Regions from separate parts of the Pseudoalteromonas sp. Scap06 genome, predicted to be linked through region 2. Evidence: predicted binding sites of a transcription regulator. Region 2 holds the regulator's gene; the other holds the start of a gene.
What was found. The regulator ArgR, encoded in region 2, controls arginine synthesis, uptake and breakdown. The targets are predictions, from matches to a motif close to ANTGAATANNTATTCANT.
Positions count from the first base shown of each region.

Region 1: the regulator ArgR is predicted to act here: its motif matches at 1,729-1,746, upstream of argC (N-acetyl-gamma-glutamyl-phosphate reductase).

Region 1 is NZ_CP041330.1:861,740-869,460, forward strand. Features, by position in the region: gene panP (pyridoxal-dependent aspartate 1-decarboxylase PanP) at 1-277, shown strand, start outside; gene argE (acetylornithine deacetylase) at 527-1,672, opposite strand; gene argC (N-acetyl-gamma-glutamyl-phosphate reductase) at 1,894-2,907, shown strand; gene argB (acetylglutamate kinase) at 2,904-3,671, shown strand; gene FLM47_RS03960 (ornithine carbamoyltransferase) at 3,679-4,611, shown strand; gene FLM47_RS03965 (argininosuccinate synthase) at 4,608-5,810, shown strand; gene argH (argininosuccinate lyase) at 5,863-7,721, shown strand, end outside.
Region 2 is NZ_CP041330.1:2,868,311-2,876,031, reverse strand. Features, by position in the region: gene FLM47_RS13310 (iron ABC transporter permease) at 1-127, shown strand, start outside; gene FLM47_RS13305 (ABC transporter ATP-binding protein) at 128-1,183, shown strand; gene FLM47_RS13300 (Dyp-type peroxidase) at 1,223-2,122, shown strand; gene argR (transcriptional regulator ArgR) at 2,178-2,645, opposite strand; gene mdh (malate dehydrogenase) at 2,871-3,803, shown strand; gene ispB (octaprenyl diphosphate synthase) at 3,880-4,851, opposite strand; gene rplU (50S ribosomal protein L21) at 5,275-5,586, shown strand; gene rpmA (50S ribosomal protein L27) at 5,603-5,860, shown strand; gene cgtA (Obg family GTPase CgtA) at 6,014-7,165, shown strand; gene folA (type 3 dihydrofolate reductase) at 7,240-7,721, shown strand, end outside.

The DNA of each region.
Region 1 (7,721 bases), 1.4 Mb from region 2:
AGCACAGGCCAACGCACAAACCCGTTTAGATATTTTTGCCGCGCTTAATCGTTTTACTGCAAGCATGCAAAAACGTCAACGTGAATCAGGTCGCTCGTTTGTATCGCGTACACGTTTAACGCCAGTTCAATATGATAACCAACCAACCGTGGTATTTAGAGTGGTGCTTGCGAATCCGCTTACATCAGGTGCAATATTAAAAGAGATATTAGATGAGCAGAAAGAACTAGCTCAAACCGACCCTGTATTTAAAAAGTATTTACGAAAATATATGTAACTAACCTGAACTCTGGTTAAGAGATTTACTAACATATTGAATCAAAGATGATATTTATGTTTATTTTCTCTAGCCAGAGATTTTCAGTGAAAACAAGGCGAACTTACGCGTCAATAGCTAGCCTATTGCAAGTAAATTCAACGCAGTTAGCGCTAAAAATAGCTGCTTGAGATAGATATATTACTCAGAGTTCAGGTTAAATATAAATGCTATAAAAAAGACGCTTAATAGCGTCTTTTTTGTTACTGATTAAAAGCAACTCGCCTTTATGAGGTTGCTGATAATTTGTTGCGAAGGCTTTATTTTTTCCATCGCTAAATATTCATCGGGCTGATGCGCTTGGTTAATTGAACCCGGTCCCATGACGATGGTTTCACAACCCAGTTGTTGTATAAATGGTGCCTCAGTACAGTAATTAACAGCCACTGCTTTTTGCCCTGCTATATTTTCGGCAAGTTTAACTAACGCGCTGTCTGTGCTTCCTGTAAATGCTGGAATTGGCTCATGTAAATCAATCACACTGACCGAATTAGGGTATTGCTGATTTATATCGTAGGTTGCATCAAGCAGCAATGCTTGCAGCTCTTGTACACTTAAGCCAGGAAGAGGGCGCATATCAATGTGCATTTCACAGCAACCGCAAATCCGATTCGCATTATCGCCCCCATGAATATTGCCTAAATTGAGCGTTGGGTAAGGAATTTCAAAGTGATTTATTGAATATTTATTCTTAAGTTGTTCTTTTAAGATTAGCAATTTTGTAATCACTTTATGCATCACTTCGATGGCGTTAAGACCCCGTTCGGGATCTGAGCTATGTCCTGAACGGCCGACAACTCTTATTGCTGTACTCATATGACCTTTATGAGTAAATACCGGCGTCATATCAGTAGGTTCACCAATAATACAGCGACTTGGCTTTAAATTTGGGTGCTTACAGATTTGTTGTGCGCCAGCCATAGTGGTTTCTTCGTCTGCGGTGGCTAATATTAAAATTGGTTGTGTTTGTTGCTTTTCATCAAGCTCACTAATAGCCTGCAGTACAAAAGCAAAAAAACCTTTCATATCAATGCTACCTAAGCCATATAGTTTATTATCTCGCTCAGTTAATTTAAATGGGTTGTGATTCCAACGACTATCATCAAATGGCACCGTATCAGTGTGACCTGCCAGCATTAAACCGCCGTCACCTTGACCGCGTTTTGCTAATAAGTTGTAGCGGCCTTTGTTGCCTTTTAATTCTATTATTTCACAGGTAAAACCTAAGCTTTGACACCATTGCGCTAGCAATTCAATGACACTCTTATTACTCATGCATAAATGATCTTCAATGGCACTAATAGAGGGGGCAGCAATCAATTGCTGGTACATCGAAATAAATGACGGCAGAGACATAAAAAATTCCAAAATAAGTATTCATTTTAATTGCATAACAATATAAAAGTATTTATGATGAATATCAATTCACTTTTTAAGCATAAATATATTAAAGTTACGCCATGAAAATAATACGACGATAGTTATCACTCATAAATTTAATCTGTTTGGCTGGGTTATACCCTAGTGTAAACAAACAACATGGAATGTGGTCACTAATTTTAGATAAAGAGTAAATAATGAACGTAGTAATTATAGGTGCCAGCGGTTACAGCGGCGCAGAACTGGCTAGCTTAGTAGCAAAACATCCAACTCTTTCGCTAACTGGCTGTTATGTATCAGCGCAAAGTTTAGATAAACATAAATTGCTTAGTGAATTGTATCCTGAGCATTTAGGATTACTTGATTTACCTCTGCAGCCACTAAATGAACATGCACTTGCTGATATCACTCATTCAGCAGATTACGTTTGTCTGTGCACCGATCATAAAGTAAGTGTGGATTTAGCGCCTCAGTTTTTAGCGATGGGCAAAAAGGTATTTGACCTTTCCGGTGGCTATCGTCTTGCAAGTAATGATGATTACGTTACTTATTATGGTTTTGAACACCAACACCCAGAACTACTTAATCAAGCGGCTTATGGTCTTGCTGAATGGAATAGTAAAGCCATTACTGATGCTCAGTTAATTGCTGTTGCTGGCTGCTATCCAACGGCTGCATTAAATGCATTAAAGCCTCTTCAGCAAGCGTGTTTGTTGAGTGATGAAAAAATTATTATTAATGCAGTTTCTGGCGTAACGGGCGCAGGGCGTAAAGCCAGCCTAGGGACTCATTTTTGTGAGGTATCACTTGCACCCTATGGTTTGTTTAATCACCGTCACGGGCCTGAAATACAACAGCACCTAGGTCATGAGGTGTTATTTACTCCTCATTTAGGTAATTTTCCGCGCGGTATTTTAGAAACTATTTATGTGCAATTAAAGCCGGGTGTGACCAGTGAGCAAGTAGCTAAAGCTTATCAAGTATTGGCTGATGAGCCATTAATTCGTTTGCTTGGCAGCAAAATCCCTTCGATTAAAGGGGTGGCCAAACAACCTTATGTAGATATTGCGTGGCAGCAGCAAGGCTCACAGTTAATAGTAATGGCAGCAATTGACAACTTATTAAAAGGGGCAGCTGGTCAGGCTTTGCAATGTATTAATTTATCAATGGGGCTTCCCCACACTACAGGTCTAATAGGAGCGTTTAGATGAGCAGTAAAACGTGGGTTATTAAACTCGGTGGTGCAGTACTCAATACTGAAAATGCCGCTAAAGCATTATTTGAAATACTCAACGAGCAAGATGATGCTCAGTTTGTGATTGTGCATGGTGGTGGCTCATTAGTTGATAGCTGGTTAAAAGAGGCTGGTTTTGCCAGTGCTAAACACCAAGGTTTACGTATTAGCCCTAAAGAACAGATGCCTTATATTGTTGGAGCCCTTGCGGGTGCGGCAAACAAACAACTCATGGCGCAAGCAATTAGTGTTGGTCATAAGCCGGTGGGGTTAAGTTTATATGAAGCAGGGATCACCGCCTCGCAAAAATTAAAAGCATTGGGTCAAGTAGGTCAATGTCACAACAATGCTGATTCTATTATTGATGATTTACTCAGTGTTGGCCGGTTACCAATCATCAGCTCTATCGGCTTTGATGAACAGGGCTTGTTATACAACGTTAATGCAGATGAAGCAGCCGCCGCAATGGCAAATAATTTAAATGCAGAACTTATTTTTATGACGGACGTAGAGGCGGTACTTGATGCCAATAAGCAGCCTTTACATCAACTTGACACAAAACACATTGATACTTTAATTGCAGAGGGAGTAATTGTGGGCGGGATGGAGGTCAAAGTTAAGACCAGTCTTCACGCTGCCCAACATTTACGACGCGGTGTGTACATTTCCAGCTGGCAAAAGCCAGAAAACTTAACTGCTTTGCTGCAAGGCGAGCATGTCGGAACTAAAGTAACACCATAGGTTGAACATGTTTAAAGATTTTTTAACGGGTCTAGAATTAGACCAACAAGGCGCACTAAATTTATTAAAGTTAGCGCAAGATATTAAAGAAAGCCCGAGTAAATATAGCCAAGTATTAGCTGGTAAGTCAGTGGTTACTTTGTTTGAAAAGCAAAGTTTACGTACTCGCCTTTCATTTGATATTGGTATAAACCGTTTAGGGGGCCATGCGGTTTACCTTGACCAACAAAATGGTGCAATGGGCGCCCGCGAATCAATAAAAGATTTTGCCTTAAATATTTCGACTTGGGCAGACGGGATTGTTGCGCGGGTTAATCAGCACAGTACGTTAACGACACTCGGTGAGTATTCATCCGTTCCTGTGATTAACAGTTTGTGTGATTTATATCACCCATGCCAAGCATTAGCTGATTTTTTAACGCTACAAGAAGTACATGGTGATGTTAGCCAGTTAAAGCTTGCCTACCTAGGTGAGGGCAATAATGTAACACACTCATTAATGCTATTAGCCGCTACTTTAGGAACAGACTTTGTCGCTGTAACACCAAAAGGCAGCTCACCTGATTCGCAAGTACTTAAAAAAGCAGAGCAAATAGCAGCGATGAATGGCGCTTCTGTAATGGTAAGTGACAGGGTTGAGGCTGCAGTAGGCGCTAATGTTGTTTACGCCGATACCTGGGTATCAATGGGGGATACAACTCCTCTTGAGCAAGTAAAAGAAAAATACATGCCTTATCAATTAAACCAGGCATTGTTAGAAAAAACCGGTGCAACTACGGTATTACATTGCCAACCGGCACACCGTGAGTTTGAAATTACTTCTGAGGTAATGGATGGCCCTGCATCAAAAATTATACAGCAAGCAGAAAACCGCATGCATGCGCAAAATGCGCTATTAGTTACATTGTTAAATCCAAATTTTGTTAAGGAACACCTATGAGTTCAATTAAAAAAGTCGTTTTAGCCTATTCAGGTGGTCTTGATACATCGGCTATCGTGCCATGGTTAAAAGAGAACTACGGCTGTGAAGTTATTGCCTTTGTTGCCGATGTTGGCCAAGGCGCTGAAGAACTTGAAGGCGTAGAAGCTAAAGCTATAGCGTCTGGTGCATCTGAGTGTTACGTGGTTGATTTAAAAGATGAGATGGTAAGCGATTATATTTACCCAACGCTTAAAACGGGTTCTATATACGAAGGAACTTATTTACTTGGTACCTCTATGGCGCGTCCAATTATTGCTAAAGCGCAAGTAGAAGTTGCGCGTAAAGTAGGTGCCGATGCACTTTCTCACGGCTGTACAGGCAAAGGTAACGACCAAGTACGTTTTGAGTCATGTTTTGCCGCACTCGCACCTGATTTAAAAGTGATTGCGCCATGGCGTGAGTGGGATTTATCAAGCCGTGAATCACTATTAGATTATTTAGCTGAGCGTGATATTCCATGTTCTGCGTCAGCAACAAAAATTTATAGTCGTGATGCGAACGCATGGCATATTTCACACGAAGGCGGCGAGCTTGAAGACCCATGGTGTGAGCCAAGCGAACAAGTATGGACCTGGACTAACTCACCAGAGCAAGCGCCTGATAAAGCCGAACATGTCACTTTATCGGTTGTTGAAGGTGAAGTAGTTGCCGTAAATGGCGAAGAGCTTAAACCTTATGATTGTTTAGTTAAATTAAACGATATTGCATCACCTCATGGTGTGGGTCGTGTCGATATTGTAGAAAACCGTTTAGTGGGCATGAAATCACGTGGTTGTTATGAAACGCCAGGCGGTACTGTGATCATGGCGGCGCTGCAAGCTATTGATGAGTTAGTACTTGATAAAGCGAGCCGTAAATGGAAAGAAGTACTCGGTGGTGAATTTTCACACTTAGTCTACGACGGTCGTTGGTTTACGCCGCTAAAAGATTCTATTTTAGCCGGTGCAGAAGCGCTGTCTACACTAGCAACGGGCGAAGTGGTACTGAAGCTTTATAAAGGCCAAGTCACTGCGGTTCAGAAAAAATCACCTAACAGTTTATATAGCGAAGATTTTGCTACCTTTGGTGAAGACGATGTTTATGACCAGTCGCATGCAGAAGGCTTTATTCGTTTATTCTCGCTATCAAGCAGAATCTCAGCATTAGCTAAAAAGTAATTTTTTATGCCCCTTGGAATTAAGGGGCTATTATCGGGTTTGGAGAAATTTCATGGCATTATGGGGCGGACGTTTTTCTACGGGTCCAGATGAAGCGTTTAAACAGTTTAACGATTCACTTCCCTTCGATTATCAATTAGCAGAGCAAGATATTATTGGCTCTGTTGCATGGGCTGGTGCACTTGAACAAGTAAGCGTGTTATCTAGTGATGAGCACAAAAAGCTGGTATCGGCACTTTATGAGTTACTTGAAGAGGTAAAAGCAGACCCAACGGCTGTAGCTACCTCAGGTGCAGAGGATATTCACTCGCATGTTGAAGCTGCACTAATTGAAAAAGTAGGTGATTTAGCTAAAAAGTTACACACAGGCCGAAGCCGTAACGACCAAGTTGCTACCGACTTTAGACTCTGGTGCCGCGATACCGCCGATCATATTTTAAAAGCGATTACGCAACTTAAAGCAGAGTTTATTGGCTTAGCTGAACGTGAACTTGGCACAATATTACCAGGTTATACCCACTTACAGCGTGCACAACCGGTGTTATTTAGCCATTGGTGTATGGCTTATGTAGAAATGCTTGAGCGTGATGAAAGTCGATTACAAGATGCCCAAGCACGAATGAATTATTGCCCACTCGGCAGTGGCGCTCTTGCAGGCACTGCATACCCGATTGACCGCCATGCACTTGCACAAGGGCTAGGATTTACTGGCGCGACTAAGAATAGTTTAGATGGCGTATCTGATCGTGACTTTGTGGTTGAGCTATTAAGCTGCGCGTCTATTTCTATGATCCACTTATCGCGGATGTCTGAAGACCTAATTTTTTATAACTCAGGCGAAGCTGGCTTTATTGAACTGGCCGATAATGTGACCTCGGGTTCATCTTTAATGCCACAGAAAAAAAACCCAGATGCATTAGAGCTAATTCGTGGTAAAACTGGCCGGGTGTTTGGTGCGTTTAGCGCAATGATGATGACTCTAAAAGCACTACCGCTTGCCTACAATAAAGACATGCAAGAAGACAAAGAAGGCATTTTTGATGCCATGCCAACATGGCTTGCGTGTATTCATATGGCACAAGCGTGTATTAAAGGTATAAAAGTGAAAGCAGATAAAACCCTTGCAGCGGCAAAAGGTGGCCACGCGAATGCAACCGAACTTGCTGATTATTTAGTGGCTAAAGGAGTGCCGTTCAGAGAAGGGCATCATATTGTTGGGGTGTTGGTGCAATTAGCTATTAGTGAAGGTAAAACGTTAGAGGAGCTTTCACTAGAGCAGTATAAATCAGTAAATCCAGTGTTTGAAGATGACGTGTATCCGGTACTTGAAATTGATGCCTGTATTAAGGCACGCCAAGCGCTTGGCGGTACATCATTAGAGCAAGTAAGCAAAGCGGTGAAAGACGCGAAAAAAAAACAGCAAATAACGGTTCGTGATGCCAACTTAGATGACGTAGAAGCAATTGCTAAACTCGTACAGCACTGGGCAACAGTAGGCGAAAATTTACCGCGAGCTAAAAGTGATATGGTGCACTCAATTAATGAGTTTGCCGTAACTGAGATAAACGGTCAGGTATCGGGTTGTGCTTCACTTTATATTTACGACACAGGATTAGCTGAAATACGTTCATTAGGCATTGATCCTAAAAGCGCAGTAACGGGGCAGGGACGAGAACTGGTTGAACACTTATTAGTGAAAGCCAAAAAATTGGCACTCAATCGTGTCATCGTTCTGACTCGTGTACCTGACTTTTTCGAAAATCAGCGGTTTAGTTTCTGTGATAAAGAGAGCCTACCTGAAAAAGTAATGAAAGATTGCGAGCTATGTTTACGCAAAGAAAACTGTGATGAAGTCGCAATGGAATATATGTTAAAGCTAAGTAATAGCATGGAGATCCCATGCAAAAACGT
Region 2 (7,721 bases):
TACGCACGTGTTTCAATATGTTAGCGATGAACAATTAGAGCTGGCCTCCATATCAGCTTTATTTATAGTGGTGGTAGGTTTTATTCCGTTATATTTTATTAATCGTTCAATGGAGCAACGTAGTTAAATGAGTAGTTTGATTTTACAAGGTGTGAGCTATGCATATAACGGGACTAAGGTTGTAGATGATTTAGACTTAACCTTAGGTAAAGACGAAATAGTGTGTTTACTCGGTGCCAGTGGCTGCGGCAAAACCACCACGCTTAAAGCCATTGCAGGGTTAATTGAAGCCAAACAAGGACAGGTATTTATTGATGGTAAGTTAGTCAGTGACGCCAATACGTTTGTGTCACCAGAGCATCGTAATATTGGCATGATGTTTCAAGACTACGCATTGTTCCCACATTTAACGGTGGCGAATAATATTGGCTTTGGTCTAAGCGGTATGAGCAAAACGGATAAACAGGCTCGCGTGGATGAAATGTTAAAACTTGTGCACTTGGTTGGCTGCGCAGATAGATATCCACATCAACTCTCAGGTGGTCAACAGCAGCGGGTAGCGATTGCGCGTGCATTAGCTTATAAACCCAGCTTACTATTGTTAGATGAGCCGTTTTCTAATATTGATACCCAAGTCCGATTTGAGTTAATCGCTGATATAAGACGTATTATTAAAGCTCAACAAGTGTCGGCAGTATTTGTTACTCACTCAAAAGAAGAGGCGTTTGCATTTTCAGATACACTTGCGGTTATGCACCAAGGTAAAATTGCGCAGCAAGGCACCCCAGAACAGCTTTTTGCTAAACCAAGTTCAAAGGAGGTTGCAGAATTTCTGGGTCAGGGCATATACTTAAGCGCAACTGCATTAACAGCCACTGAATATGAAACGCAGTTTGGTGTGGTTAAGTCAATACTGCCACAGCAACACGCAGTGGCTGAAAAGGGGGTTATTTATGTGCGTCCACACCAGCTTGAGCTTGCCACTAATAACAATAACGAGCTGCTGCAGTGTGAGTGCGTTACAATACTAAGTAGTCGTTTCATCGGCTCTGCCTATGTATACACTGTGGTTATTGCTGAACAAGAAATAGAAGTTGCAGCTCAGTATGGCCAGTCATTTGAAATTAATGAACAGGTTATAATAAAAATAAAACCGCACACTGTGAATTTTTTTGAATCGTAATTAATCACTGTGTTTTGCTCTAAAAAGTAAGGAATAACAATGGTGCAAGCGCAATCAGGGATTTGTGCTGAAGCAAACTTACACGGTTTGCACTTATTTTTTAATGTACTTGACGGTCACGACGAATCACTTCGCGCTAAGCTTAAAAAAGTGAGCGATATTGAAGATGAGTTTAGTGATCAGTTTTCTGAATCTATGCTTTCTTGCATGGTGGCAATTGGTGCGCAATATTGGCCACATATTTTACCTGACTTCATGCCAAGTGAGCTGCAAAGCTTTCCTAATATTACCCATAGCGACTTTGTTATGAGTGCAAGGCCATGTGATTTGTTTGTGCAAATCCGCTCAGACAGAGAAGACGTGAATCATTTGTTTGCACTACAAATACTCAAACTATTCACCCCTGATGTTGAGCTGGTGGAGCAAATTCGTAATTTTCGCTTTTTAGATGGCCGTGATTTTAATGGCTTTATTTATGCGGGCGATACCCCACATGGCCGTCAAAAGCGTGTAACGGCATTAATAAACAAACCGGATAGTTTTGAAGACCAAGGTAGTTACATTCATGTGCAGCGCTTCAAACATGACTTGAGCTTGTGGCAGCATTTGTCATTACATGAACAAGAGCAAATAATGGGTCGCACACGCCTTGATAATACCTTACTCAGCCCCGCACTTGAGAGCAGCCATGCGACCCGCAGTGAATTAAAAGATGACCAAGGTCAGGCACTGTTACTTAACCAAAGCATGCCTTATGGCGATGTGTATGAGCAAGGTATGTTAGTGATTACGTGCTCTGCTAAAGGGGATGCATTCGAAAAAGTGCTAACTAGCCGACTAGGGCAGGGAGAGAATTATGATCACTGGCTTGATTTTACTCAGGCGGATATGGGCTCTGCATTTTTTGCCCCCTCAGTACGATTTTTAAAGCAGTTATAACAATTACAAAACGGCTATGTATTATTCATAGCCGTCTTTATTACAGCGTTAGTGATTAAACCGTATCAAATAAAATACGAACACGCTCTAGTGTGAGGTCTATTTCTGAGATTTTAGCTGGTGCTATAAAAATAGTATCATCGCCGGCAATAGTGCCTAATACGCCATCAGCTTTGCCTAATGAGTCAAGTAAACGCGCAATGAGTTGAGCAGCTCCAGGGCTGGTGCGAATAATAATCATCATTTCGTTATGCATAATATCAATAACGAGCTGGCGCAACGGGCTCTTAGCGGTTGGTACCCCCATTTCAGCGGGTAAACAGTATACCATTTCTTGTTTTGCATTACGGGTGCGTACCGCGCCAAACTTACTTAACATTCGCGACACTTTACTCTGGCTAATATTATCAAAGCCTTGCTCTTTTAACGCATCAACTATTTCGCCTTGTGAGCCAAAGTTTTCTTCTTTTAAAAGTGCTTTAAAGGCTTTAACCAATGCTTCTTGTTTATCTTGTGGTTGCATAGTGTCTAATTAGTTATGTAATAGATACTGCAAATTCTACACAAAAATGCATAATTATGCAGCAGATGTTTGCTTAAGTTGCCATTTTGCTGCGTTTAAACAGCAAAGTTTACAACTATGGTCGAAAATATAGCTAAAATAAGCAGGATAAATTTGTTTTTAGTCGTTAATTTCTTTATCTTATGAACCACAAATATTTCCTACCTCAAATCACGGAGAATTCCAATGAAAGTTGCTGTATTAGGTGCTGCAGGCGGTATCGGTCAAGCGTTGTCTTTATTATTAAAAACAGGCTTACCAGCTGGCTCTGAATTATCACTATATGATGTTGCGCCAGTAGTTCCTGGTGTTGCTGTTGACCTTTCTCACATCCCAACAGATGTTAAAGTTGCAGGTTTTGGTGCAGACGATTTAGATAAGGCACTAACAGGCTGTGATATCGTTCTTATTCCAGCGGGTATGCCACGTAAGCCTGGTATGGATCGTGCTGATTTATTTAATGTTAACGCTGGTATCATCAAAACATTAGCAGAAGGCATTGTTGCTAACTGTCCTAAAGCGCTTGTGGGTATTATTACTAACCCAGTTAACGGTACTGTACCAATTGTTGCTGAAGTATTTAAAAAAGCAGGAACTTACGATGCTAAGCGTGTATTTGGTATTACAACACTCGATGTGATCCGTTCAGAAGCGTTCATTGCTGAGCTTAAAGGCGTTGACGTAGCAAGCGTTAAAGTTCCAGTAATTGGTGGTCACTCAGGTACAACTATTCTACCGTTACTTTCTCAAGTTGAAGGTGTTACTTTCACTGATGAAGAAGTGGCTGCACTGACTCCACGTATCCAAAATGCGGGTACTGAAGTAGTTAATGCTAAAGCGGGCGGTGGTTCTGCAACATTATCAATGGGTGCTGCTGCTGCACGTTTTTGTATGTCTTTAGTTAAAGGCTTACAAGGTGAAGACGTTGTAGATTATGCATACGTTGCTGTTGAAAATGGTGATGCAGAGTACTTCGCACATCCAGTACGTTTAGGTAAAAATGGCGTAGAAGAAATTCTTTCTTACGGCACACTAAGCGCATTTGAAGAGCAAGCAAAAAATGACATGCTTGAAACTCTGAAAAAAGACATTAAAGAAGGTGTTGATTTTATGGCGTAATAGCCAAAATTAACCCATAAAAAAAGCCTGCATTTGCAGGCTTTTTTATTGCTCGGAATTATCTACACAGTATAACTTAGTGGTCGCGATCAACCGCTATTCTAGCTAAGCTAATTAATGCTTGCTTGTAATTCGACTCAGCTAAGCAATCTAAACAAGCAATCGCTTTCTCTGCTTCTTGCTCTGCTTTTTGCATAGTGAACTCAAGGGCATTGGTATGTTTAAGTGCAGCGAGTATCTCATCTAGATGCGCCATACCATTACAGTGCTCTATTGCATCTCTTATTAACTGTGTTTGATGCTCGCTACCGTGTTTCATGGCATAAATTAGTGGTAATGTAGGTTTGCCTTCAGCTAAGTCATCACCAATGTTTTTACCCAGTTGGTCGGCATCGGCGTTGTAATCTAAAACATCATCCACCAACTGAAAAGCAGTGCCTAAATGCATACCGTACAAATTGAGTGCGTTTAATACACTGTCATCTTGCTCAGTTATAATGGCAGCTAGCCCGGTTGCAGCTTCAAATAACTTAGCGGTTTTAGAGTAAATAACCTGCATATAACTGGCTTCAGTAGTATCTGGGTCATTACAGTTCATTAATTGCAGCACTTCGCCTTCAGCAATAATATTGGTTGCATCGGCCAACACTTGCATTATCTGCATTTTACCAAGGCCTACCATTAGCTGAAACGAGCGAGTATAAATAAAGTCTCCCACGAGGACACTTGCGGCATTACCAAACTCGGCATTTGCTGTGGGTGTGCCACGGCGCAAGTTAGATTCATCTACCACATCGTCATGTAAAAGCGTTGCGGTATGAATAAATTCAATAATTGTTGCTAGCGTAATGTGATCTTTGCCTTGGTAACCTAGCGCTTTAGCCGCCAAAATAGCTAACATGGGGCGAACACGTTTGCCACCGCTGTTAACAATATACAAACCAAGTTGATTAACTAACGCCACATCTGAGCGCATTTGCGCATGTATTAGTTGATTGACGTCATTCATATCGCTTTCGATTAACGCCTGGATAGCTTTTATATCCATTGATCTCCGAGCCAATTTTAATGTGTGAACGGCGCAGATTGTACAACAAAAAACGCATCAGCTCGATATTTTGTGATGATTCCTTAAAAAAACACCCTTAAGTAGGTTAAATGACCTATTAACTAGCTGAATAAATGATTAAACGGCGTGGTTTAATTTTGAATCACCCCTGGCGGTTAATTGAACTACATGGGCTTGCTTTGTTATTACAAATTTATTTTCTGTAACCGTTAAAAAGCGCTTGGCAAAGGGGGATTTTCATATAAAATAGGGGAAATATTGAATTGCCCTCAATGTAGCTACTTTTTATTCATTTAATTATAAAAATAGGCTTGCTAGTTATTTCGCGTTAGCGTAAACTTCGCGCCCTATCGAAGAATATTTTAGTTGCGCCGATTTGAGGGTGCACAGACGGAGTTAATTATGTACGCGGTTTTCCAAAGTGGTGGTAAACAGCATCGTGTGACTGAAGGTCAAACGATTCGTCTTGAAAAATTAGACGTTGAAACTGGTGCGGCAGTGGAATTTGATTCAGTACTTTTAGTTGCTGATGGTGAGAAGATCGAGATTGGTGTACCGTTCGTAAACGGTGGTAAAGTAACAGCTGAGGTTGTTTCACACGGTCGCGGTGAGAAAATTAAGGTTGTTAAATTTAGACGCCGTAAGCATTCTCGTAAGCAAATGGGCCATCGTCAATGGTTCACTGAAGTTAAAATCACTAGCATTAGCGCTTAATTAGAGGTACTTAGAAATGGCACATAAAAAAGCAGCTGGTAGTACTCGTAACGGTCGTGATTCAGAAAGCAAACGCCTAGGTGTTAAGCGTTTTGGTGGCGAATCAGTTCTAGCGGGTAGCATCATTGTTCGTCAGCGTGGAACTCGTTTCCACCCAGGCGCAAACGTAGGTATCGGTAAAGACCACACTATCTTCGCAAAAGCAGATGGTAAAGTTCAGTTTGAACAAAAAGGTCCTTTAAACCGTAAATACGTAACTATCGTAGCTGAGTAATCAGTAAGGTAGTTAAAAACCCCGCCTTTGCGGGGTTTTTTGTTTTAGGCAGCTCTAAATATATACCTAAGTGTTTTTATGCTCAGTGTGCTCTATAGGCCACTTAGGTATATAATAGAGTTATTAACAAGCCAATCCCTAAAGTGAGTAATCATGAAGTTTGTAGATGAAGTAGAAATTCGCGCAGAAGCTGGTGACGGTGGCAGCGGCATCGTGTCTTTTCGTCGTGAGAAATATGTTCCAGATGGTGGACCTGATGGCGGTGACGGTGGAGACGGTGGTAGTGTTTATCTACAAGCTGATGAAAACTTAAATACCCTTATTGACTATCAATTTGAGCGTTTTCATAGAGCAGAACGTGGTACTAACGGTCAAAGCCGTAATTGTACCGGTAAAAAAGGTGAAGATCTGATTGTAAAAGTGCCGGTAGGTACACGTATCATTGATGTTGATACGCAAGAATCATTAGGGGATTTAACCCAAGATGGTCAACGAATTGTGGTTGCAAAAGGCGGTTTCCATGGCTTGGGGAATGCGCGTTTTAAATCAAGTACTAACCGTGCCCCACGTCAAAAAACACTCGGAACACCTGGTGAAGTGCGTAACCTTAAATTAGAGCTAATGCTACTCGCTGATGTAGGTTTACTGGGTTTACCTAATGCCGGTAAATCAACCTTTATTCGCAGTGTATCGGCTGCAAAACCAAAGGTAGCAGATTATCCATTCACTACGCTTATCCCCAATTTAGGTGTTGTTCGTCCTGAAGCAAATAAGTCATTTGTCATCGCCGATATTCCTGGCTTAATTGAAGGTGCATCGGACGGCGCAGGCTTAGGTATTCGTTTCTTAAAGCATTTAGAGCGCTGTCGTGTGTTATTACACATTATTGATGTTATGCCAGTTGATGGCTCAAACCCTGTTGATAATGCTTTTGCAATTATCAATGAGCTACATCAGTACAGTCCTAAGCTTGCTGAAAAGCCGCGCTGGTTGGTATTTAATAAAATTGATTTATTGCCTGAAGATGAAGCCAAATCTCTATGTGAGCAAATTGCAGAAGAGTTAGGTGAGTCTGAAAATACTTATAGTATTGCTGCAATTAATAAATTAAATACTCAGCCATTAATTCACGACATCATGACGCTACTTGATAACATGCCTAAAGAAAAATTTGTTGAAGTTGCAGATGAAGAAGTTGAATTTAAGTGGGATACCTACCATCAAAAAGCCACTAAAGGCGATGATGATGACTGGGATGATTGGGATGAAGATGATTACGACGTAGAAGTTGTCTACGAGCGTTAACTATAATTGTATATATTTAAAAGGAGCTAACGCTCCTTTTTCTTTGATTAATAATAAAGTATTGGGTATTTAGTGTGATAATTTCAATGATTGCAGCAATGGCAAACAATCGTGTCATTGGCTTAGATAATAAAATGCCATGGCACTTACCTGGCGACCTTCAGCACTTTAAAAAAGTAACTTCTGGTAAGCCCGTTATTATGGGGCGTAAAACATTTGAATCGATAGGTAGGCCGCTACCTGGGCGTCGTAATATTATTATTACTCGCAATACTGAATATCAAGCACCAGGAATTGAAACTGTAACTACTCCTGAAGCTGCACTTGAGCTTGTTAATGATATTGCCGAAGTGATGATTATTGGTGGTGGAAACATCTATCAACAGTTCTTAGAGCAAGCACATCGCTTATATCTAACCTTTATAGACTTAGATGTAGAAGGGGATACACAGTTTCCTGATTACCAAAGTGTTGCAAATTGGCAAATTGAAGATGAAATGTTGATGGCGCCTGATGAGAAAAATAAATATAGTTATAAATTCGTAACTTTGAATAA